3 regions of the Streptomyces africanus genome follow, and region 1 is predicted to be linked to each of the others. Evidence: riboswitches for the same ligand, from Rfam matches in the RefSeq annotation. Region 1 holds a riboswitch; each other region holds the start of a gene.

Region 1 (7,339 bases):
GGCGAGGCCCCGGGGCAGTTTCGCGAGGAACGCCGGCAGCAGCGCGGGCCGGTTCACCAGCACCGCGGTGAGATACGCGGTGAGGCCGGCGCCGTAGCCGTACGCCTGGGTCTGAAGGTCCTGCCAGGTCTCCCGGTGGTGGTGCCACACCAGTGCGGACGGGGTGTAGCGCAGCCGGTGGCCCTCGGCGAGGACACGGACGAAGCCGTAGAGGTCGTCGCCGCCCCGGGCGGCCGTGCCGGCACCGGTGGCCGGGTCGAAACCGCCGACGGAACGCAGGACGGCCGTCCGGAAGGCCATGTTGGCACCGGAGCCGAACCGCCCCGCCGTGAACGGGAACAGCGGCTCGTCGCCCGGCGGCCGCGCCGGGTCGTACGTCCTTGGAGTGAAGCCTTTCGCGAAGCCGCCGTGGCTCTCCAGCAGCACCTGGGCCGGGGTGGTCAGCCGCGCGGGCAGGATCAGCCCGGTGCTGCACCCGAGCCCGGGGTCGGCGGCGAAGGGCGCGGTCAGCTCGGTCAGCCAGCGCGGGTCGGCGACCACGTCGTCGTCCGTGAAGGCGACGACCTCGCCGCGCGCGGCCGCGAGGCCCGTGTTGTGCGCGACCGCGAGGCCGGGCACCGGCTCGCGGACGTACCGCACGCGCTCGGCGTACTTCCGCTCGACGAGCTCCCGCGTCTCGCTCGTCACCGGAGCGTTGTCCACGACGACGATCTCGAACCGCGGATGGTCCTGCGCCAGCAGCGAGTCCAGCGCCCGGGCCAGCTGCCCGGCACGCTCCCGGGTCGCGACGACGACACTCGCGTACGGAGGCTCGCAGACCTCGGGAGCTTGCCACGACCGCGCCCGCTCCCCGAGCACCGCCTTCGCCCGCTCCGCGAGCACCGCCTTCGCGTCCGGCCCCTCCGGCACCCGCCCGAGCAGCGTCCCCACGGGCCGCCCGCCCCGTCTGACCAGCACGAACACCTCGCCGTGCGTCACCGGCGGGCTCCCCGGGCCCGGTCTGAGCACCGCTTCGTCACCGTCGAGGTCCAGCTCGGCGACCTGTACCGCCTCGATGTCCAGGAACCGCCGTATCTCCTCCTGCGCCCGTGCCGAACGGGCCATGGGGCCCCTCCCCCCTCGTCGTCAGGATCGTCGTCAGGTACGGCGCAGCCGGGCCGCGCCCTTCAGGGTCCGCGCGGCCAGCGCCGCCAGCCGCGGCCTGCCGCGGACGAAGCTGTGCGCGCGGCGCGCCGGCTCGCGGCCCAGCCAGTGCAGCACCGCGCCCGCCCCCGGACGCGTCACCGCACCCTCGTACACGGGCAGTTCGCCCGTCTTCAGCGCGTCCTTGTACTCGGCCGCGCCCCGCCCCAGGTCGAGCATGCCGATGCCCTCGGCGGCCGCCGCCTCGGCCATGCGCAGGTGCAGCACCAGACCCGGCGAGTACTTCGCGAACTCCGGGTCGTAGGCCGGGAACCAGCAGGCCAGGACCGACGCCGAACGCAGTCCGAAGTGCGCGGCCAGCGGCCGCCGGCCGGCGTACAGCACGGACAGCGTGCCGGTGCACTCCGGTGCCCGGGTCTCGGCCAGCCGCCCCACGAGCCGGGTGATCCACTCCTGGGCGAACCGGTCCCGGCGGCCCGTCCTGCGGTACTGCGCCGACTTCCACTCCATGAGCGTGCGCAGCGCGGCCGGCTCGCGTTCGTCGAAGACGAACCGCAGCTCGCCGACCTGCCGGCCCAGCCTGCGCTCCTTGGCCAGGGTGGTCTTCAGGAACTTCGGCGACTGGGCGCGCAGCACCGACTCGTACGTCTCGTAGCCCTTCTCCACGTCGATGACGTAGGTGGCGTGCTCCTCGGCCGCGTACCGGACGAACAGCCGCTGCTCGGCCTCCAGGTTGTCGAAGGCGAAGCTCGACAGCGAGCAGCCCCGCAGCAGTTCGCCCGTGTCCAGACGCAGGCCGGGCCGCAGGATCGCGCCCTGCGCGTCCGAGACACCGAGCCCGATCGCCCGGCCCTGCCCCAACGGGCCCCGCTCATGGGGCAGAAAGCCGGCCGGCTCCAGCCCCTCGTACACCACCGCGACCCGCGCCTGCGGCCTCACCAGCCCGACGGCCGCGGTGAACTCCGGTTCCATGAAGGGGTTGCGCGGTGTCTCCGACGCCGCGCGCAGCGCGCGCCAGCGCTCCTTCTCCCCCTCGCCGAGCTCCCCGGGCACAGCCACACGAACACGCCCACTGCTCAACTCGACCCCCCGATCAAGTCCCCCCTGGACACTTGGAAGGTACCGCCCGAGACGCCCCCGGCGGTAGGTAGCGGACCATGTTGTTGCCAACTGGTGCAGAGGCCTTCAACCGGGCAATCGGCGTGCGCCGCGCGATGAAACGGAGGGGCGCGCTGTCCGTATTCTCTGATCATGGCCGCACCCATCGCATATTCACTCATCGCCACCGACCTGGACGGGACGCTGCTGCGCGGCGACGACACCCTGTCCGACCGGTCCCTCGCCGCGCTCACGCGGGTGAGGGACGCCGGTGCCCAGCACCTCGTGGTGACGGGCCGGCCGGCGCCGAGAGTGCGGCCGCTCCTGGACGACCTCCGCTGTACGGGGCTCGCGGTGTGCGGGCAGGGCGCGCAGGTGTACGACGCCGGCGCGGACCGGCTGCTGTGGTCCATCACCCTGGACAGGGAGCTGGCGGAGACCGCCCTCGGCAAGATCGAGGCCGAGGTGGGGCAGGTGTACGCCGCGGTCGACCAGGACGGGGTCGACGGCCTCACGCTCATCGAGCCCGGCTATCTCATGCCGCACCCGACCCTGCCGGCGGTACGGGTCGACCGGCGCGACGACCTGTGGGGCGAGCCCATCAGCAAGGTGCTGCTGCGCCACCCCAGTCTGACGGACGACGAGTTGGCGGCGACGGCCCGCGCGGTGGTCGGTTCACTGGCGACGGTGACGATGTCGGGGCCCGGCACCGTCGAGCTCCAGCCGTGCGGCATCACCAAGGCCACCGGCCTGGCGCTGGCCGCCGAGCACCTGGGGCTGCGGCCGGCGGACACCATCGCCTTCGGTGACATGCCCAACGACATCCCGATGTTCGACTGGGCCGCCCATGGCGTCGCCATGGCCAACGCGCATCCCGAACTCAAGGCCGTGGCCGACGAGATCACCCTGTCGAACGAGGACGACGGCATCGCCGTCGTCCTCGAACGACTGCTGGGCGGGACGGCTCAGTACGGGCCGTTGACGTTGTCGATCGAGCCGTAGCGGGCCGCCGCGTAGTTGCAGGCCGCCGTGATGTTGGCGACCGGGTCGTACGGGTCGAAGGAGGTGCCGGCCACGTGGTAGGCGGCGAAGGTCGGGTCGATGACCTGGAGCAGACCCTTGGACGGCGTGCCCTGGGCGGCGTTCGAGTCCCAGTTGTTGATCGCCAGGGGGTTGCCGGACGACTCGCGCATGATGTTGCGGTAGATGCCGTCGTACGAACCCGGAATCCCCTTCTGCGCCATGACGTCCAGCGCCTCGCGGATCCAGCCGTCCAGGTTGTTCGGGTAGGTCTTCGCGGAGGCCTGGGTGGCCTGGGCGACGCCACCGGCGGGCTTCGCGGCCGGCTTGGCGGGGGCGGAGGACTTGGTCGCCGTCTTCTTCGCGGCGTCCGCCTTGGCCGACTTCACCTTGAGCTTCAGACCCGGGTGGATCAGCTGCGGGTTGTCGCCGACGGCGGCGCGGTTGTCCTTGTAGAGCTGCTTCCAGCCGCCCGACACGTCGTACTTGTCCGCGATGCGGGCGAGCGAGTCGCCCTTGGCGACGGTGTACGTGAGGGATGTGGCGGGCTGGGCCGCCTGCGGCACGGACTGCGCGACGGTGGGTGCGCTCTGAGCCGGCTGGGCGGCGCTGGCCTGCGTCGCGCCGATCAGCGGCAGGGCGAGGGCCGCTCCGCCGGTGCCGGCGGCCACGACACGACGGGTGAGCTGACTGGTTCTGGTGCGACGGTGCTTGCCTCGAGGCATGGCGATGTTCCTCTCCGGCGCCTGCGAGGTGAGCTGTCGGGTTCGGGCCGGGAGGTGCCCGGCCGCCTACGGCGCTGTGTGCCGTACGCGGCTTCACCCCGAGCCGTTCCGCTGCGCGGACCGGCGACTTACCTGGGTCCCCCGCTCCTGCCCTGCGTGAGTGAGTGGGTTCGTGTGGGGAGTCCTGGCGGTGGCAGGATTCGGCGTCCGCCGGACAGGCCCGGAACGTATGCGAGAGCACATGTCGGGAACAAGCACCGGAGTCACATATCGCGCGGTTGACCTTGGTCAGGGGGTTATGAGGCGCTTGATCCTTTGCTGAAGCCAAGGCTCAACTTGCGTACGGCGGAAGGAGGTACGGGTCGGTGCCGGAGTGGGGCGTCACAGGGGATAACGTGATTCAACTCACTGATCACGAGTCCGTGGGGCAATTTGCACCTAGGGGAATTCGCTTATCCAACACGGCAAATCGTGCATAGCTCGCTATCACCTGGTAAGTCGATAAATGTCTGCTCTTATGAGCTGATCGAAAACATTGCGGTCGTGATCGGATACCACCCGGCCTGTAACCCCGGGCGCTGGTGGTGATCGAAACGTGACCGGATACGCTGACTCGAGTGATGGCAGCGACCTATCGACAAACCGCGTAATCACCGGCAGACACCAGCAGACAGGAGACCCCTCGTGACCGACGTCGGGCCGTTCGGGCTGAGCGTGCGGGACCAGGCTCTGGAAGCCGATGTCCAGGCCGGGTTGGCGGCTGTCGAGGAAGGCTTGCTCGAGGCCACCAAGAGTGAGGTGCCCTTCATCACGGAGGCCGCCCAGCACCTGGTCCGGGCCGGCGGCAAGCGGTTCCGTCCGCTGCTCGTGATGCTCGCCGCCCAGTTCGGCGACCGGTACGCGCCCGGGATCGTGCCGTCGGCCGTCGTCGTGGAGCTGACCCACCTCGCCACGCTGTACCACGACGACGTGATGGACGAGGCCACCGTGCGGCGCGGGGTGGCGAGCGCGAACGCCCGCTGGGGCAACTCCGTCGCGGTCCTCACCGGTGACTTCCTCTTCGCCCGCGCCTCGCACATCCTGGCCGACCTGGGCCCGGAGGCGGTGCGGGTGCAGGCCGAGGCGTTCGAGCGGCTGGTGACCGGGCAGATCCTGGAGACGGCCGGACCGCAGGACGGCCGCGACCCGGTCGAGCACTACCTGGACGTGCTGGGCGGCAAGACCGGCTCGCTGGTGGCGGTGTCGTGCCGGTTCGGCGCGATGATGTCCGGTACCGACGACACGGTCGTGGACGTGCTGACCCAGTACGGCGAACGGCTCGGCGTCGCCTTCCAGCTCGCGGACGACGTCCTGGACATCGCCTCCGACTCCCACGAGTCCGGCAAGACGCCCGGCACCGACCTGCGCGAGGGCATCCCCACGCTGCCGGTGCTGCGGCTGCGCGAGCGCGCGGCCCGGCTCGGGCTCGCGGACGACATCGCCCTGTGCGAGCTGCTGGACTCCGACCTCACCGACGACGACCGGCACGCCGAGGCCCTGCGCCTGCTGCGGGCCCACCCGGCCCTGGAACAGGCCCGGCAGGACACCGTCCGCTACGCCCAGGACGCCCGCTCGGCACTGGCGCCGCTGCCCGAGTGCGCCGCGAAGACGGCACTGGTGGAGCTGTCCGACGCGGTGGTGCACCGGGCCGGCTAGCGCGTTTTTCCCCCACGACCCCTACGGGTCGAGGGAGAAGCCGCCCTCTCGTGTCATACCGCAGCAGTACGTGGAGTTGAGCCCGGGGTCTGACGTATCTCGCCGGCCGATTTGGTCAGATAGTCACCACGGAAAGCACCACTCCTCACCAGTTCGGGTGAGAATGGCGGCTCAGGGACGAGTGCGTGCACGACACGGACAGCCGCCGCCGATCACGGAGGTAGGGCACACATGGCACCGTACGCATCCGACGACAGCACGACCGCCGGGGAGGTCGACGAGCAGCGCTCCGGGCGGCGCAAAGCCGCGCGGTACGTCGTCCCGGTCACGGTGATCGGGGTGGCGGCCGCGACGATCGGGCTGGTCCCCGCACTCGCCGACTCCGGTGACCCCGACCTCCCGAAGATCACCGCCCAGCAGCTCATCGAGAAGATCGCCAAGTCGGACGTGGAGCAGCTGTCCGGCACGGTGAAGATCAGCACGGACCTCGGCCTGCCGGACCTCGGCGGGCTGGAGAGCAGCCTGATGTCCGGTGCCGCGAGCCCGGACCAGGGCGGCTCCTCCGCCGACCCGACGGCCAAGCTCACGGAACTGGCCTCCGGCACGCACACCCTGCGCGTCGCGGCCGACGGCCCGGACAAGCAGAAGCTGTCGCTGCTGGAGAACGCCGCCGAGTACAGCATCGTCCACAACGGCAAGGACGTCTGGGGCTACGACAGCAAGTCGAACGAGGTCTACCACGGCACCGCCTCCGACAGCCCGGAGCGCGGGAAGGACCAGCAGCCGCCGGCCACGCCGAAGGACTTCGCCGAGGAGGCCCTGAAGGCCACCGACGACACGACCTCCGTGACCGTGGACGGCACCGCCCAGGTCGCCGGCCGGGACGCCTACAAGCTGGTCATCAAGCCCAAGCAGTCCGGCTCGACCGTCGGCGCGGTCACCGTCGCCGTGGACGCGAAGACCGGCATGCCGCTGAAGTTCACGCTGACCCCGACGAGCGGCGGCGCCGCCGTCGTCGACGCGGGCTTCACCCAGGTCAGCTTCACCAAGCCGACCGCGTCGACCTTCGACTTCACCCCGCCCAAGGGCGCGAAGGTCACCGAGGAGAAGGACGCCGGCAAGGGCTCCGGCAAGGGCTCCGACAAGGACTTCGGCAAGGGCTTCGAGAAGGGCGGGCCGCGCGAACACGCCCCCAAGGCCGGGGAGGACCTCGGCAAGGGCCTCGACGGCATGAAGACCATCGGCGAGGGCTGGAGCTCCATAGCCACCTTCGACACCGGCGGCGAGGGCGTGCCCTCCGGCGAGGCCGGCGGCGACCTCGGCGGCTTCGTGAACTCGCTCGGCGACAAGGTCACCGGCAAGTTCGGCTCGGGCACGGTCTTCTCCACCCGCCTGGTCAACGCCCTGATCACGGACGACGGCAAGGTCTACGTGGGCATGGTCACCAAGGACGCGCTCGTGAAGGCGGCCGACGCCGGGAAGTAAGTCCCGCTCCCCTGCGGGACGTGGAGAGAACGAGGAAGCCGATGGGCGAACCGTCCGCCGCGGAGCCGGAGCACAGCGGCGCGCGGGCCGAGACCGGAGAGCCGGTCATCGCCACCCGCGCGCTCACCAAGCGCTACCGCGGCGGACAGCTCGCCGTCGACGGCCTCGACCTG
Region 2 (7,339 bases), 2.5 Mb from region 1:
GCGCTCCTGGCGGGCAAGCTCCTGCCGGCCCCGCTGCTGGCCGAGATGTGCACGTCGCATCCCAAGGCGGGCTACGGCCTGGGGGTGTTCGTCCAGGACACGGAAGCCGGCGGCACGATCATCACCCACAACGGCGGCATCACGGGCCACGCGGCGCTGATGTACAGCACGCCCGACGGCAGCAAGACCCTGACCGCCGCGCTGAACTACGTGGACGACGCAGCGATGTCCCTGGCCGAGCCGTTCCAGAAGGCGACACAGAGGCTCGTCAAGGAGGTGTTCGGCGGCGGTCGGACCGAGCGGACCGCGTCGACGGGCTGAGCCGGAAGGGTCGGGGAGCAGCCGAGACACGCCCGCAGCCGCGCACGCACGGAAGGGGACGTGGCGGGGGGCCTCCCGCAGCGGTTGGCGCGTCAACGCCAGTCAGTCGGTGTGTGACCCCATCGCGCCGTTCCGAGGACGGACACGCCCCGGCGCGGCCCCGACCCACAAGCCAGCCGCAGGCGAACGGCGGCCGCAGCCGCTGGCGTCACGCCACCGAAGCGATCCGCATCCTGATGTCCTCCGGCGACAGCGCCCCCTTCGCCGTCACGTGATCCCCCGACGACTCCCCACGCAGCCGCCGCCCGATCCACGGCACCAGAAACTCCCGCGCCCAGTGCACGTCGTCCCGCCGCACCTCGAGAGGCCCCCGAGCCGGCAGCGGCGGCCACGGCTGCTCCGGGTCCGCCGGAACCTCCAGCCCGAGCACCTGCCCCGCGCGGAGCGCCACCCGCGTGTGCCCCTCGGGCGACAGGTGCAGCCGGTCGGCGTCCCAGGCCCTGCGGTCCTGCACACTGCGCAGGGACCACAGGTCGAGCACCGGGCAGCCGTACCGGTCGGCGATGGCCCGGACATGCCCGTTGTACGTCGCGATCTTGCCGCGCAGGTGCTTGAGCACGGGCACCCCACGCGTGTCGAACCCGGTCGTCACCATCACCGTGCCGGCCACGGCGGTGAGCCGCACAAGGGCCCGCTCGAAGCGCTCGGCCACCTCGTCCGGGTCGGTACCCGGCCGGAGGATGTCGTTGCCCCCGGCGCAGAACGAGACGAGGTCCGGGGCCATGTCGACGGCCCGCGGAACCTGGTCCGCCACGATCTGGTCGAGGAGCTTCCCGCGCACGGCGAGGTTGGTGTACTGGAAGTCGCCTTCTGGCCGGCGGTCGGCGAGCAGGACGGCGAACCGGTCGGCCCAGCCGACGAACGCCCCGTCGGGGCCGGGATCACCGACGCCCTCGGTGAAGCTGTCCCCCACCGCCACGTACGACCCGATCACTGCTCTGCTGTCACTCTTCGAATCGTCTGCCACAGCAGCACATGATTCACCTTCGAATGTGACTTACGCGACCGTAGGAAGGGGTTGACGGACGGTGAGATAAGCCACTCCTAAAGTGTTCACCAACTCCGGAATAGGCCACCCGTCAGCGATGTCGGGGGGTCTGTCGCCACACCCGGAATCCCGCGATCCGGAAGTGACTCCACACGGTCCGGAAGCCGAAGTGCCCACCCGTGTACGGCTCCGGATCGCTGTAGTCGAACACGAGCCTCCCGTTGTTCCACCACCGCACCGTCGAACCGTCGGAGACGATCCGCACCCGGTTCGGCTCACCCGGCACCAGAAGCGGCTCGGTGTAGTCGTAGATCAGGGGCCGGACACCGGGCTCCCCGACGTACCGCCGCAGCCGGGTCGTGGTGTTGTAGTTGGCCCCGAAACCGGCGTAGTACGTCGTCAGGTGGTCGTACTCCTCCAGCGCCCCACCGCGCGGCGTGGCGAAGAGATCTCCCGGGGAGCGGACGTCGGTCGCGTTCCAGAAGTTGTTGAGGTCCGAGACCCGGTCGTTGACCCCGCCCTCGGAGACAGGCGTGGCGGTGTACTCAAGGACGTACGGGCCTTCGAGCCGCCGCCTGAACCACACGGTCGCCCCGCTCGGCACGTCGATCTCCAGAACGCCGCGAGAGGCGGTGACGGTGCCGCCGTCCTGGAGTTCGGTCGCCCACTGGCCGAGGCCGTGGCAGAAGTCGTCATGGGCGATGAGGCGATGGCGCCGGGGCGCGGCGTACGCGGCGCCCGTCGGAACGAGGGCCGCCAGGGCGGCTCCGGCGGCCAGGCCTGCGAACGCTCTACGAGTGGTCGGCACGGGACACGTCTCCTCGGGGATCCGCCTGGAAGGCTCCAGAAAGCGCTTGCACTCCGGTCGGGATCACTCTGTCCCAACTGCCGCCCGCTGTCGATCCCTTGGCCCGATCAGCACCCGCACACACCGAAGGCCGGACCCGGGGATCGGGGTCCGGCCTTCGGTCGCGTGTCAGGCGGGTGGTGGTGCGGTCGGTCAGCCGACGGAGACGCCGTGCGAGCGCAGGAAGGCGACCGGGTCCACGTCCGAGCCGTAGTCCGGCGTGGTGCGGATCTCGAAGTGCAGGTGCGGTCCCGTCACGTTGCCGGTGGCGCCCGACAGTCCGACCTGCTGCCCGGCCGTCACGGTCTGGCCGGCCGAGACGGAGAGCTGGGACAGGTGGGCGTACTGGGCGTAGTAGCCGTCGGCGAGCTTGATGACGACCTGGTTGCCGTACGCGCCGCCCCAGCCGGCGGAGACGACCGTGCCCGCGCCGACGGCCTTCAGCGAGGTGCCGGTCGGGACGACGAAGTCGACACCGGTGTGGTAGCCGCTGGACCACATGCTGCCGGCCATGTGGTACGGCGTACCGACGGTGGCACCGGTCACCGGGAGAGTGAAACCACTGGAGTTGCTCTCGGCGGCGGGCTTGGCGGCGGCCGGCTTGGCGGCGGTCTCCGCCTTCGGGGCCGACTCGGCGGCGGACGGCTTCGGGGCCGAGGCCTTCGGCGCGGACGGGGCAGAGGCCTTCGGGGCGCTCACCGCCTTCTTGCCGATCGCCAGCCTCAGCCCCGGGTGGATCAGCGACGGGTCGTCGCCGACGGCGTCACGGTTGTCCGCGTAGAGCTTCTTCCAGCCCCCGTCGACGTTCTGCTCGTCGGCGATCTTCGCGAGACAGTCACCGGCCCGCACGGTGTACGAGCGGGCGCCCGTGGCCTTTTCGGCGGCCTTCTTCCCGGCGGCCGGAGCGGACTGGACGGCCTTTTCCGGAGTCGACTGCGGGGTGGCGGCATGGGCGCCGGCGGCCCCCATGAGCGGAAGGGCGAGAGCGGCCCCACCGGTTCCGGCGACGGCGATGGAGCGGGTGAAACGCTGGGACTTCGGGCGGCGGTGCTTACCCTTCGCGGGCATGGCGAATTCCTCTCCGTCGCCTGCGAGGTGAGCTGTCGGGTGCGGACTGGAGATGCCCGGCCACGCGGAGGCGCGGCTTAACCCCAAGCCGTTCCGGGAACCGGAACAGGCGTCTTACCTGTGGGTCCCCCGCTCCTGCCGTACGTCGGGTCAGCGTGTGGGGCTCCGGGCGGCGGCAGGATTAGGCGTCCGTCCGGATTGGTGTGGAAGGTAAGCGACCAGGACGCAAAGGAACAAGCTTGCGGTTGCCTCTGACGGCGTTTTTCTTGACGCGCCGACACCTTTTCCGTCACGGAGCGTGGATTACCGATCTCCCGCATCCCGCAATACCCCTGAATAACGCCAGAATTACGTGCACATGGCAACAACACATCGTCACGAATATGACGATGCTCACGCACCCCGACCTCATCTCCTTTACAGTCGGGGCACGTTATGCCTAAATACCCGAAGCGCTCCCTATTCGGACAGAAGGGCTACTTGCGCTTAAGTCGGACGACAGTGGCGTCCAGATCCCCGCGCAGACCGACCCGCAGCCCGTGGTGGAGCAGCACGGCACCCCGGTGAACTTCGCCCGTTTCGAGGCATTCGTACGATGCCGCGGGGTCGAGGCCCCGCAGCCGGAGCGCCGGAACGGGCTCGCCGTAGCGCTGCGCCTGGAGCCAGGCGAGGACGACGGTCTTGTCGCCGAGGGCGTACTGCACGGCGCTCAGGCCACCCTCCGGCGGGCGCAGCCGGTACAGGTCGCCGCGCTGCACCACGGGCCTGATCTCCTTGTAGAGCTCCACCCAGTCCCGCGCCTCGGCGAGGTCCCGCTCCGTCCACTTCGTGAGGTCGCCGCCGACCCCGAGCACCCCGGCCATGGCGCTGACGAACCGGAACCGCAGGGAGCTGGCCCGCTGGTTGAGCATGGCGTTCGGGCTGTCGGTGACCCAGGCGGCCATGACCCGGGCCGGGTGGATCTGGCTGAAGCCGTGCTGGATCGCGAGCCGGTCGAGCGGGTCGGTGTTGTCCGAGGTCCACACCTGGTCCGTGCGTCCGAGCACGCCGAGGTCGATCCGGCCGCCGCCGCCCGAGCAGGACTCGAAGGCCACTTGGGGGTGGGCGGCCCGCAGCCGGTCCAGCAGGCCGTACAGGGCATGGACGTGGTCGACCCACAGCCGCTGCGGGTAGGGGTCGTCCGGCCAGCCTGCGTCGGTGAAGCAGCGGTTGAAGTCCCACTTGACGTAGTCGATCGGGGCGCTGGACAGGAGCCCGTCGAGCTGCTCCCAGAGGTACTCCTGGACGCCCTCGCGGGCGAGGTTCAGTACGAGCTGATTACGGAACTCCGTCCGCTTTCGTCCCGGTTGGTACTGCACCCAGTCCGGGTGTGCGCGGTACAGGTCGCTGTCCGGGTTGACCATCTCCGGCTCGACCCAGATGCCGAACTGCATACCGAGGCCGTGCACGTGCTCGGCGAGCGGCTTGAGGCCGCCCGGGAAGCGGTCGGGGTTGGGGGTCCAGTCGCCGAGTCCGGCCCGGTCACTGGTGCGCGCCCCGAACCAGCCGTCGTCGACCACGAACAGTTCGACGCCCATGGCGGCGGCCCGCTCGGCGAGCGCCCGCTGCTGCTCCTCGGAGATGTCGAACTCGGTGGCCTCCCAGGAGTTGAACAGCACCGGCCGGTCCTGGTCGGCGTCCGGGATCACGTACGTCCGCTGGTAGGCGTGCCAGGCGCGGCTGGCCCCGCCGTGGCCGCCGTCGCTCCACAGCCCGGCGAAGACGGGGGTCGTGTACGACTCCCCCGTGCCCAGCATCAGCAGGCCCGAGTCGTCGTACCCGGCCCCGCCGGTGATCTGCACGCGTGCGTCCGGGAGCTGGGCGACGGCGATCCGCCAGGACCCGGACCAGCCCAGGGCGCATCCGTAGACCTCGCCGTGCTCCTCGGTCGCGTCGGTGTCGAGCGCGACCCAGGGCAGGTGCTGGTGGCCGGTGTGGCCGCGGCGGCTGCCGATGACCTTCTCGCCGTGGGTGAGGCCGGAGCGTTCCAGCCGGGACTCGGCGCCCCAGCGGCCGTGCAGCTGGGACAGCCGCCAGGTGTCGCGGTCGGGCAGGGTCCAGGTGGCGGAGTCGGCGCGCAGCACCTCGACGGCGGGCCCGTGGTTGTCGAGGGTCACCCAGCGTTCGACGACGTCCGTCGAGGGGGGCATCCGGTAGTGCAGCGTGATGGCCAGGCCGCCGTCGCGGAAGCGCAGCCGCAGCTCACCGTCCTCGGTGTCATGACCCTCGTAGGTCCACTCCGTGCCGCGCCGCTCGCCGGTGCGTACGGACAGGGCGGGCCGTGCGAAACGAGGGCCGCCCTCGACCGGATACTCCTCGCGCCCGTCGAGCGGTGACTCGAAGGGCCAGTAGTCCGGCAGCGGCCGGACGGCGAGGGCCTCGGCGTCGGCGAGGCCGATCCGGGCGCCCCAGTGCAGGTGCAGCAGTTCGTCGCGGTCGGTGACATGGACGGCGTAGCTGCTGGCTGGCCCGGAGAGCACCCATGTACGACCGTCTTCGGAGATGTCCAGCATCAAGGCCTCACAGATTCGAACAGGCCCGATCAGGTGCGACCAGGCTCCGACATCATCAAGGGCCGCGGGGGCTCCCGGCAACGCCTGTGGACAACTCATTGCCCCAGGCAGGCATGTCGTATCGTCGGGTGGTGCCCGTCGACGAGCCGCGTCGGCGGCGCCGAAGGGGAGGAGCCCTCGTGACACAGCAGGTCCCGTCGACCGAGCCCGAGCTGGCCGGAGTGCGCAACTTCCGCGATGTGGGCGGACTGCCGACCGTGGACGGGCGGCGGGTGCGACAGGGAGTGCTGTTCCGCAGCGGCCACCTCGCCCATGCGACCGGGGAGGACGCCGCCTTCCTGGCCACCCTGGGCCTGCACACGATCTTCGACTTCCGCAACGCGGCCGACCAGAAGCTCGAAGGGCCGGACGTCGAGCTGCCGGGCGTGCGCAATGTGAACCTGCCGCTGAGCGACCCCGCCGACGGCGCCGAGTTCTGGAAGATGGTGCGCGACGGCGACCTGGACCAGCTGCGCGCGATCCTCGCGGACGGCAAGGGCGCGGACCGGATGATCGCCTCGTACCGCACGATCATCCGGAGCCGCACGGCCGAGCACTCCCGGGTGCTGCACGCGCTCGCCGAGGACAGCGTCCCCGCCCTGATGCACTGCGCGGCGGGCAAGGACCGCGCGGGTCTGTCCATCGCGGTGACGCTGCTCGCCCTGGGCGTCGAGCGCGAGGCGATCGTCGACGACTACCTGAAGTCCAACGCCAAGCACCGCCGCTACAAGGTGCACCGCAGCAGCTCCGCCGCCTCGGCCTATTCCCCCGAGGTCATGGAGCTGCTCAACCCCCTGTTCGACGCGCGCGCCGAGTACCTGACGGCGGCCTTCGACACCATCGAGGAGACCTGGGGCGGCGTCGACGCCTATCTGGAGAAGGGGCTCGGGCTCACCCCGCAGACCCGGGAGCGGCTGCGCGAGCGGTTGCTCGACTGACGTACGGCGGCGGCCCGGCGGCTACTTGGCTCCGACCTCGAACAGCAGATAGACGAAGGCCGCGAAGACGTGCCCCACGACGAGGTAGATGAACAGCCGCACCCACAGGGCGCGGGGGAACTTCTCCTCCATGTCCTTCACGGCGTGTCTCCCGGGGTGGGGCCCAGGCACAGGGCGGCCGTGGGGCTCTGCAGGAGGGTGTGGACGAAGAGCAGTTCGACGCCGTCCGGGTCCTGGGCGGCGATCCGGTGCGGAGTCAGCGAGTCGAAGTGGGCGCTGTCTCCGGGCGCGAGCTGGTGCGTGGTGTCGCCGAGGCGCAGCCGCAGCCGTCCCCGCAGCACATGGAGCCACTCCTCGCCGGGGTGGACGCGCACGATGTCGCCCTGTGAGCCGTACGGGACGTGGACGCGCAGGGCCTGCATCCCGCGCCCGGGTGCGCCGGCCTGCCAGTACGTCCAGCCGCCCGCCGCGGTCGGTTCCATGTCGGCGGCGCGGATGACGGCGTCCCGGGCGGCGGGCGTCTCGC
Region 3 (7,339 bases), 1.1 Mb from region 1:
CATGCCACCGATGCCACCGACGTCGTCCCGCTCGGCGCCGACCTCGACTGGCGGCGGCTCCTCACCCACCTGCACGACGTCCGGGGCGTACGACGGCTCATGGTCGAGGGCGGCGGCCTGATCCACACCCAGCTCCTCACCCAGGGCCTCGCCGACGAACTCCAGCTGGTCCTCGCCCCGCTCTTCGTGGGCGACCCCGAGGCACCCCGCCTCTTCGGACCCGGCGGCTACCAGTCCGGGCGGCTCCGGCTGCTGGAGACCCGGCGGATCGAGGACGTCGTCCTCATGCGCTACGAGCCGACCGCCCCCGGCACCGGCCCCCTGCCCGCCGCCGCCGACCACCACTGGCTGGCCCTCGCCTGCGAACTGGCCGCACAGTGCCCGCCGTCGGACACGGCGTTCAGCGTCGGCGCGGTGGTCGTCGCGGCCGACGGCACGGAACTGGCCCGCGGCCACTCCCGCGAAGGCGGCGATCCGGTCGTGCACGCCGAGGAGGCGGCCCTGGCCAAGCTCGACCCGGCCGACCCCAGGCTCGCCGGCGCGACGGTCTACAGCAGCCTGGAGCCCTGCGCCCGCCGGGCCTCCCGCCCCGCACCCTGCGCCCGGCTGATCCTCGACGCGGGCGTACAGCGCGTGGTCACGGCCTGGCGCGAGCCGGACACCTTCGTGGCGGACGCCGACGGCAGCGGCCTCCTGGCGGCCCGGGGAGTGGAGGTCCTCGTCCTCCCGGAGCACGAGGAGCAGGCCAAGGCACCCAACCGACACCTGCCGCGCCGCCGCTGAGCACCGGTGTGCGCGAGCGGTCCCGCGGATGGCGTACACTGGAGTCACAACGACGCGGGGTGGAGCAGCTCGGTAGCTCGCTGGGCTCATAACCCAGAGGTCGCAGGTTCAAATCCTGTCCCCGCTACTGAAGGCCGAGGGCCGGAATCCGAAAGGGTTCCGGCCCTCGGTGTTTTCTCTGGGCTCGCCATTACTGTCGGTGAGTGAATCGCACCGCTTCGCATCACAACTGACGCACCGTCAAAACCCGTGAGTCACTTACGCAGCGGTCAACTCGCCCGTTTTGGACCGGTCATGGGAGATTGGTCCGCGCGAAAAAGGTTAATGATCAAGCGGAACCGCTGGAATACCCACCGCGCGTCTATTAACGTTCGATAACGCAGCGCGGTCGTCCCAGCCGTCACAGAAGGCGGCTCCGTGCGCACGCGCCGAATCCCGAAAGGGAACCGGGGAACCACCACTTGGGGTGAATCGAGCGGATGCCGCCGTGGAAGCACGGCCGGTATACGCGCGTAGGAGACCTTCCTGCTCCGAACCCGTCAGCTAACCCGGTAGGCGAGAAGGAAGGAAAGGAGTACGCCCACGTGGCGTCCAACCGGCCTGCCCCCGCGGCCCCGTCCGCGCCGAACCAGCGCGACACCGAAACCTTCGGCTACGGCGGTCAGCACACCGACGAGGGCCCGTTCCAGGAATGGAACCCCACCGCGGAGTCCATCCGCCCCATCCGTGGCCGGCATCGCGTCACCAAGCAGCGCGGCGGAGGACTCGCGCGCAGCTCCACCGTCCTGGGCGTCGGCGTCATAGCCGCCGTGGGCGCGGGCGGCATGGCCAGCGCCCAGACCGGCAAGCCGCCGGTGTCGATCTCCGTTCCGGACCTGCCCTCGGTGGGTTCCCTCATCTCGGACGACGACACCCCCGAAGGCTCCGCCACCCCGCTCAGCGACCTCGCCACGGCGTCCGCCGACACCGAGCAGGGCACCTCCGGCGCCGGTGAGGCACTGCGCGCCCGGATCATGGCGCAGGTCGAGCACCAGCAGGAACAGATCGAGACCAAGGCCGCGCAGGACTCCGCCGAAGCCGCCCGGAAGGCGGCTGCGGAGGCCGCCGCCAAGGCCGAGAAGGAAGCCAAGGCCAAGGCCGCCGAAGCCAAGAAGAAGGCGGAGGAGGAGGCCCGGAAGAAGGCCGAGGCCGAGCGGCTCGCCGCCCTCGCCAAGCAGTACACGCTGCCCACCTCCGCGTACACCATCACCTCGACCTTCGGTCAGGCCGGCGCCTACTGGTCCTCCGGCTACCACACCGGCCTCGACTTCGCCGCCCCCACGGGCACGCCCATCAAGGCGGTGCACAGCGGCACCATCACCGAGGCCGGCTGGAACGGGTCGTACGGCTACAAGACGGTCCTGACCCTCGATGACGGCACGGAGATCTGGTACGCGCACCAGTCGTCCATCGGCGTCAGCGTCGGCCAGAAGGTCAGCACGGGCGACGTCATCGGCCGCGTGGGTGCGACCGGCAACGTCACCGGGGCGCATCTGCACCTCGAGGTCCACACCGGAGGGTCCAACAGCGGCATCGACCCGATGGCGTGGCTGCGGGGCAAGGGCCTGAACATCTGAGCGCCGGCGTTCCGGGCTTCCCGCGGGGAGTTCGTGCGGGGAGCGTGCAGGGGGCGGTCACGGGACTTTTGCGTCCGCTGTGGAATGCGTCTCCCCCGTACGGCCGTTGACACGAAGCATGACTTCTCTTCGCAAGCTCGGCTCCTCCGACCTCGAGGTCTTCCCGCTCGCCCTCGGCGGTAACGTCTTCGGCTGGACCGCCGACGAGGCACAGTCGTTCGCCGTCCTCGACGCGTACACCGCCGCCGGCGGCAACTTCGTCGACTCCGCCGACGTCTACTCGGCGTGGGTGGACGGCAACCAGGGAGGCGAGTCCGAGACCGTCCTCGGCAAGTGGCTGACGTCGCGCGGCAACCGCGCGGACGTCGTCGTCGCCACGAAGGTCAGCCAGCACCCCGAGTTCCAGGGCCTGTCCGCCGCCAACATCAAGGCCGCCGCCGACGCCTCCCTGCGGCGCCTCGGCACCGACTACATCGACCTCTACTACACCCACTTCGACAAGCCCGACGTGCCGGTGGAGGAGATCATCGGCGCGCTCGACGAACTCGTGACGGCCGGGAAGGTGCGGCACATCGCCGCCTCCAACATCTCCGCGGAGCGGCTGCGGGCCTCCCTGGAGTTCTCCGACCGCGAGGGGCTCGCCCGGTATGTGGCCCTCCAACCCCACTACAACCTGGTCTCCCGCGACACCTACGAGGGCGAGCTCCAGGACCTCGCCGCGCGGACCGGCCTGGCGGCCGTCCCGTACTACGCGCTCGCGTCGGGCTTCCTGACCGGCAAGTACCGCCCCGGCACGACCGTCGACAGCGCGCGGGCGGGCGGTGCCGCCCAGCACCTTCAGACCGAGCGGGGCCGCCGGGTCCTCGCCGCCCTCGACGAGATCGCCGCGGCCCACGACGTCCCCGCCGCCACGGTCGCCCTCGCCTGGCTCGCGGCCCAGCCGACGGTGGTGGCGCCCATCGCCTCCGCGCGGACGGTGGAGCAGCTGCCCGCGCTGCTCGGGGTCGGGGAGCTGACGCTGACGGACGCGGAGCTCGGGCGGCTCACGCAGGCTTCGGCCTGAGGGGCTCCTCCTACGACCGGTACGGGTTGTACGCGGGGTAGGCGGGGTACGGCGCCGGTGTCGCCGGACAGCCGTACCCGTACGCCCCGTGCACCGGCCAGGGCGGGGCCGCCACCGGTACCGGAGGGGCCGTGATCCGCGCGGCGTAGTCCAGCGCGGGGCGAGCCGCCTCCCGGCGGCGCCACAGTTCCTCCAGCAGTTCCCGTTCCCGTACGACGAAGTCGGCACCGGCGCGGCCGCGGCGGCCCCGGTGCCGCAGGAACGCCAGGGACGTCGCGTACGCCTCGTACCGCGCGACCTCCCGCGCCGCCGCCCGGCCCGCGTGGCGGCGGGCGTACTGGCGGGCGATCCGCCGGGCCCGCATCGAGCCGAGCGCGTACGGCTCGACCGGGGACAGCCACCCGGCCACCGCGTAGGCGGGCAGCTCCGCCCGTACGGTCTTCAGCTCCCGCTGCCGTGTCCAGATCACCAGCCACGTCAGCAGCCCGAAGATGGGCACCATGAACGCCGCGTACACGGCGAAGAACCCGTACTCGCCGAACGCCGACGAGCCGTTCCACATCGCGTGCATGCCCATCGCGAGCAGCAGCCCGGAGAGCGGGAAGGCGACGCGGCGGACGTGCTGGCGGTCCGCCGCGAGCGCGGAGACGCCGAAGCCGATGCCGGTCAGGACGGTGAAGAGCGGGTGCGCGAACGGCGACATGATGATGCGCACGAAGAAGGTCGCCGCCGTGACGGAGGCGATGCCGGTGCCGCCGGTGAGCTGGTCGGTGCCGAAGGCGGTGCCCAGGTAGAGGATGTTCTCCGTGAACGCGAAGCCGGTGGCGGTGACGCCGGCTGTGACCACTCCGTCGAGGATGCCGGTGAAGTCGCGGCGGCGGAAGAGGAAGACCAGTAAGACGGCCGCCGCCTTGGCGATCTCCTCGACCACCGGCGCTATGACGGTCGCGCCGAGCGTGTCCGCGCTGGACGGATCCGCCGTGGCCGTCGCTATCCATCTGGTCGCGAAGCTGTTGGCGACGATCGCTATCAGCGCCGCCGCGCAGGCGCCCCAGGCGAAGCAGAACAGCAGGTTCCGCCAGGGGCCCGGTGCGACCCGGTCCAGCCAGCGGAACGCGGCTATGAGCAGGGGCACCGGGAGCGTGGCCAGCCCCAGCCCGACCAGGAACCCCTCCGTGCCGGTCTCTTCACGGACCAGGGCGAGGATGACGAGGCCGGATATCGCGAGCAGCGTGGTCGGCGCGCCGTAGCGCACCCAGGTGCGCTGCCACCAGTGGGCGTGCCGCAGGGGGCCACCAGTGGGCGCGCCGCCGGCGGGTGCGCCGGTGAAGGGCGCGCCGGTGGTGGGGCCGCTGGGATACGACGTGTGTGGGGGGCAGGTGGCCACGGCATTGACCCTAACGACGGATGGGCGCTGTCCGCAGGCGGAGGGGTACGGGTGCGCGTGCGGTCAGGCGCCGGCGGGGGGTTGGTCCACGTGCTGTACGCGACGGAAGAGGAGGTCGTTCACGACATGTCCCTTGTCCAGTCCCTGGCCCTCGAAACGGGTCAGGGGACGGAAGTCCGGACGGGGCGCGAAACCACCGTCCGCCTGCGTGTTCTCGAAGGCGGGGTGTGCCGTGAGTACGTCGAGCATCTGTTCGGCGTACGGTTCCCAGTCGGTGGCGCAGTGCACGATCGCGCCGGGCCCGAGGCGGGTGGCGGCGAGGGTCAGGAAGTCCGGCTGGATGAGCCTGCGCTTGTGGTGCCGCTTCTTGGGCCAGGGGTCGGGGAAGTAGACGCGCAGGCCGCCGAGGGAGTCCGGGGTGAGCATCTCGCGGAGGAGGATGATCGCGTCGCCGTTGCCGACCCGGATGTTGGACAGGCCGTTCCGGTCGGCGAGATTGAGCAGGTTGCCCTGGCCGGGGGTGTGGACGTCGACGGCGAGGACGTTGGTGGTGGGGTCGGCGGCCGCCATCTGGGCGGTGGCCTCGCCCATGCCGAAGCCGATCTCCAGGACGACGGGGTTGTCGTTGCCGAACAGGTCGGCCAGGTCGAGGGTTCGGCTGCCGTCGATGTCGAGGCCCCACTTGGGCCACAGCCGCTGAAGCGCGTCCGCCTGGCCGGCTGTGACCCGGCTCCGCCGCGGCTGGAAACTCCGGATCCGCCGCTCGAAGTGCGACCCGGCGGGATCGGCCTTCGGCCCATCGGGAAAACGCGGCTCACCCTTGACCCGGCTGCGCCGGATGGAGGCACCGGGGGCGGGCGGCTGGGGGGTTTCGGGGGTATTCACGGAGTCAGACACAGTGAGACCGATTTTACGACCGTCAGGTGTTGCCGAGCACCTGGCAACCGGCCCGGCAGCAACGCCCAGCGCCTCACAACCCCCGGCCGGTCACAGCGCGCTCAACGCCCTGCGCGCCACCTCCCTGCCGATCGGCAAGGACGCCGTGGCCGCGGGAGACGGCGCGTTCAGCACATGCACCGTGCGAGCGCCCTCGCGGATCAGGAAGTCGTCCACCAGCGTTCCGTCACGCAGGACCGCCTGGGCCCGGACCCCCGCCGCCGTCGGCACCAGATCGTCCTCCGACACCCCGGGCAGCAATCTCCGCACCGCCTGCGTGAACGCCCCCTTGGACAGCGACCGCCGCAGCTCCCCCGCCCCGTACCGCCAGTGCCGCCGGGCGATCCGCCAGGAGCCCGGCCAGGCCAGCGTCGCCCCCAGCTCCCGCGCACGGACCGTCCCCCATCCGTACCCTTCACGGGCCAGCGCCGGCACCGCGTTGGGCCCGATGTGGACGCCCCCGTCGATCCCGCGCGTGAGATGCACCCCGAGGAAGGGGAACGCCGGGTCGGGGACCGGATACACCAGGCCCCGCACCAGCTCCGGCCGGGCCAGCTCGTAGTACTCGCCCCGGAACGGCACGATCCGGACGTCCGGGTCGTCCCCGGTCAGCCGGGCGATCTCGTCGCTGTAGAGGCCCGCGCAGTTCACCAGCACCCGGCCGCGCACGACGTCCCCGGTGGCCGTGAGCACGGCGACGCCCCGCTCGGGGCGGCGGTCGACGCGCACGACCCGCGTGCCGTAGCGGATCTCCGCGCCCGAGCCGTGGGCCAGCTGCCGGGCGACCGCGACGAAGTCGCAGATGCCGGTCGTACCGACGTGTATCGCGGCGAGGCCCCGCACCTCCGGCTCGTACTCCGCGATCTGGGGCCCGCCCAGTTCACGGACCGGGATGCCGTTCTCCCGGCCGCGCTGCACGAGTGCGTGCAGGCGGGGCAGCTCCGCGCGGTCGGTCGCGACGATCAGCTTGCCGGTGACCGCGTGCGGGATGCCGTACTCGGCGCAGAACTTGACCATCTCCGCCGCGCCCCCCACCGCGTAGCGCGCCTTGAGGGAGCCGGGGCGGTAGTAGATGCCGCTGTGGATGACGCCGCTGTTGCGGCCCGTCTGGTGCCGGGCCGGGCCCGGTTCCTTCTCCAGGACCGTGACACGTGTGCCCGGTGCGGCGCGTGTGATCGCGTACGCCGTCGACAGACCGACGATCCCCCCGCCGATCACCAGCACGTCACAGTCGTACGCGATCTCCGGCCCTCGCGTCACCCGCACCACCTCCCGCTTCGATAGTGCACTGCGCCACTGACAATGCCTTCAAACGCGGGGACGGCGGCATCCCTGCCCGGTTACGCCGGAGCCATCAGCAGCGGCCGTGCGCGTTCACGCAGCTCGACCACCCGTGGCTCGTCACCGTACGGCTCCAGCCGGTGCAGGAGGTCCTTGACGTATTCGGTGGTGCGGGCCGAGGAGATGCGTCCGGCGACCTCGACCGCTCGTACGCCCTGCTCGCACGCCGCGTCCAGGTTCCCCGACTCCAGTTCGGCCACCGCGGAGACGACC

The links. Region 1 has a riboswitch for cyclic di-AMP ahead of QF034_RS24040 (LysM peptidoglycan-binding domain-containing protein). Riboswitches for the same ligand answer to the same signal wherever they lie in the genome.
Region 2: linked by a shared signal. The riboswitch ahead of QF034_RS35320 (M23 family metallopeptidase) and the one ahead of QF034_RS24040 (LysM peptidoglycan-binding domain-containing protein) in region 1 are both predicted to bind cyclic di-AMP.
Region 3: linked by a shared signal. The riboswitch ahead of QF034_RS19010 (M23 family metallopeptidase) and the one ahead of QF034_RS24040 (LysM peptidoglycan-binding domain-containing protein) in region 1 are both predicted to bind cyclic di-AMP.

The regions. Positions count from the first base shown of each region.
Region 1 is NZ_JAUSYP010000001.1:5,161,686-5,169,024, forward strand. Features, by position in the region: gene QF034_RS24025 (glycosyltransferase family 2 protein) at 1-1,104, opposite strand, end outside; gene QF034_RS24030 (GNAT family N-acetyltransferase) at 1,138-2,202, opposite strand; gene QF034_RS24035 (HAD family hydrolase) at 2,395-3,243, shown strand; gene QF034_RS24040 (LysM peptidoglycan-binding domain-containing protein) at 3,207-3,986, opposite strand; cyclic di-AMP (ydaO/yuaA leader) riboswitch at 3,990-4,163, opposite strand; gene QF034_RS24045 (polyprenyl synthetase family protein) at 4,671-5,681, shown strand; gene QF034_RS24050 (LolA family protein) at 5,913-7,166, shown strand; gene QF034_RS24055 (ABC transporter ATP-binding protein) at 7,208-7,339, shown strand, end outside.
Region 2 is NZ_JAUSYP010000001.1:7,696,227-7,703,565, reverse strand. Features, by position in the region: gene QF034_RS35335 (serine hydrolase domain-containing protein) at 1-321, shown strand, start outside; gene QF034_RS35330 (SGNH/GDSL hydrolase family protein) at 530-1,315, opposite strand; gene QF034_RS35325 (DUF6250 domain-containing protein) at 1,461-2,177, opposite strand; gene QF034_RS35320 (M23 family metallopeptidase) at 2,370-3,284, opposite strand; cyclic di-AMP (ydaO/yuaA leader) riboswitch at 3,289-3,450, opposite strand; gene QF034_RS35315 (alpha-galactosidase) at 3,761-5,836, opposite strand; gene QF034_RS35310 (tyrosine-protein phosphatase) at 6,016-6,813, shown strand; gene QF034_RS35305 (DUF6126 family protein) at 6,835-6,954, opposite strand; gene QF034_RS35300 (helix-turn-helix domain-containing protein) at 6,951-7,339, opposite strand, start outside.
Region 3 is NZ_JAUSYP010000001.1:4,103,873-4,111,211, reverse strand. Features, by position in the region: gene QF034_RS19020 (dihydrofolate reductase family protein) at 1-783, shown strand, start outside; tRNA gene QF034_RS19015 (tRNA-Met) at 837-910, shown strand; cyclic di-AMP (ydaO/yuaA leader) riboswitch at 1,200-1,356, shown strand; gene QF034_RS19010 (M23 family metallopeptidase) at 1,368-2,399, shown strand; gene QF034_RS19005 (aldo/keto reductase) at 2,518-3,462, shown strand; gene QF034_RS19000 (PrsW family intramembrane metalloprotease) at 3,473-4,849, opposite strand; gene trmB (tRNA (guanosine(46)-N7)-methyltransferase TrmB) at 4,913-5,746, opposite strand; gene lhgD (L-2-hydroxyglutarate dehydrogenase) at 5,837-7,051, opposite strand; gene QF034_RS18985 (NsdA family TPR-like regulatory protein) at 7,126-7,339, opposite strand, start outside.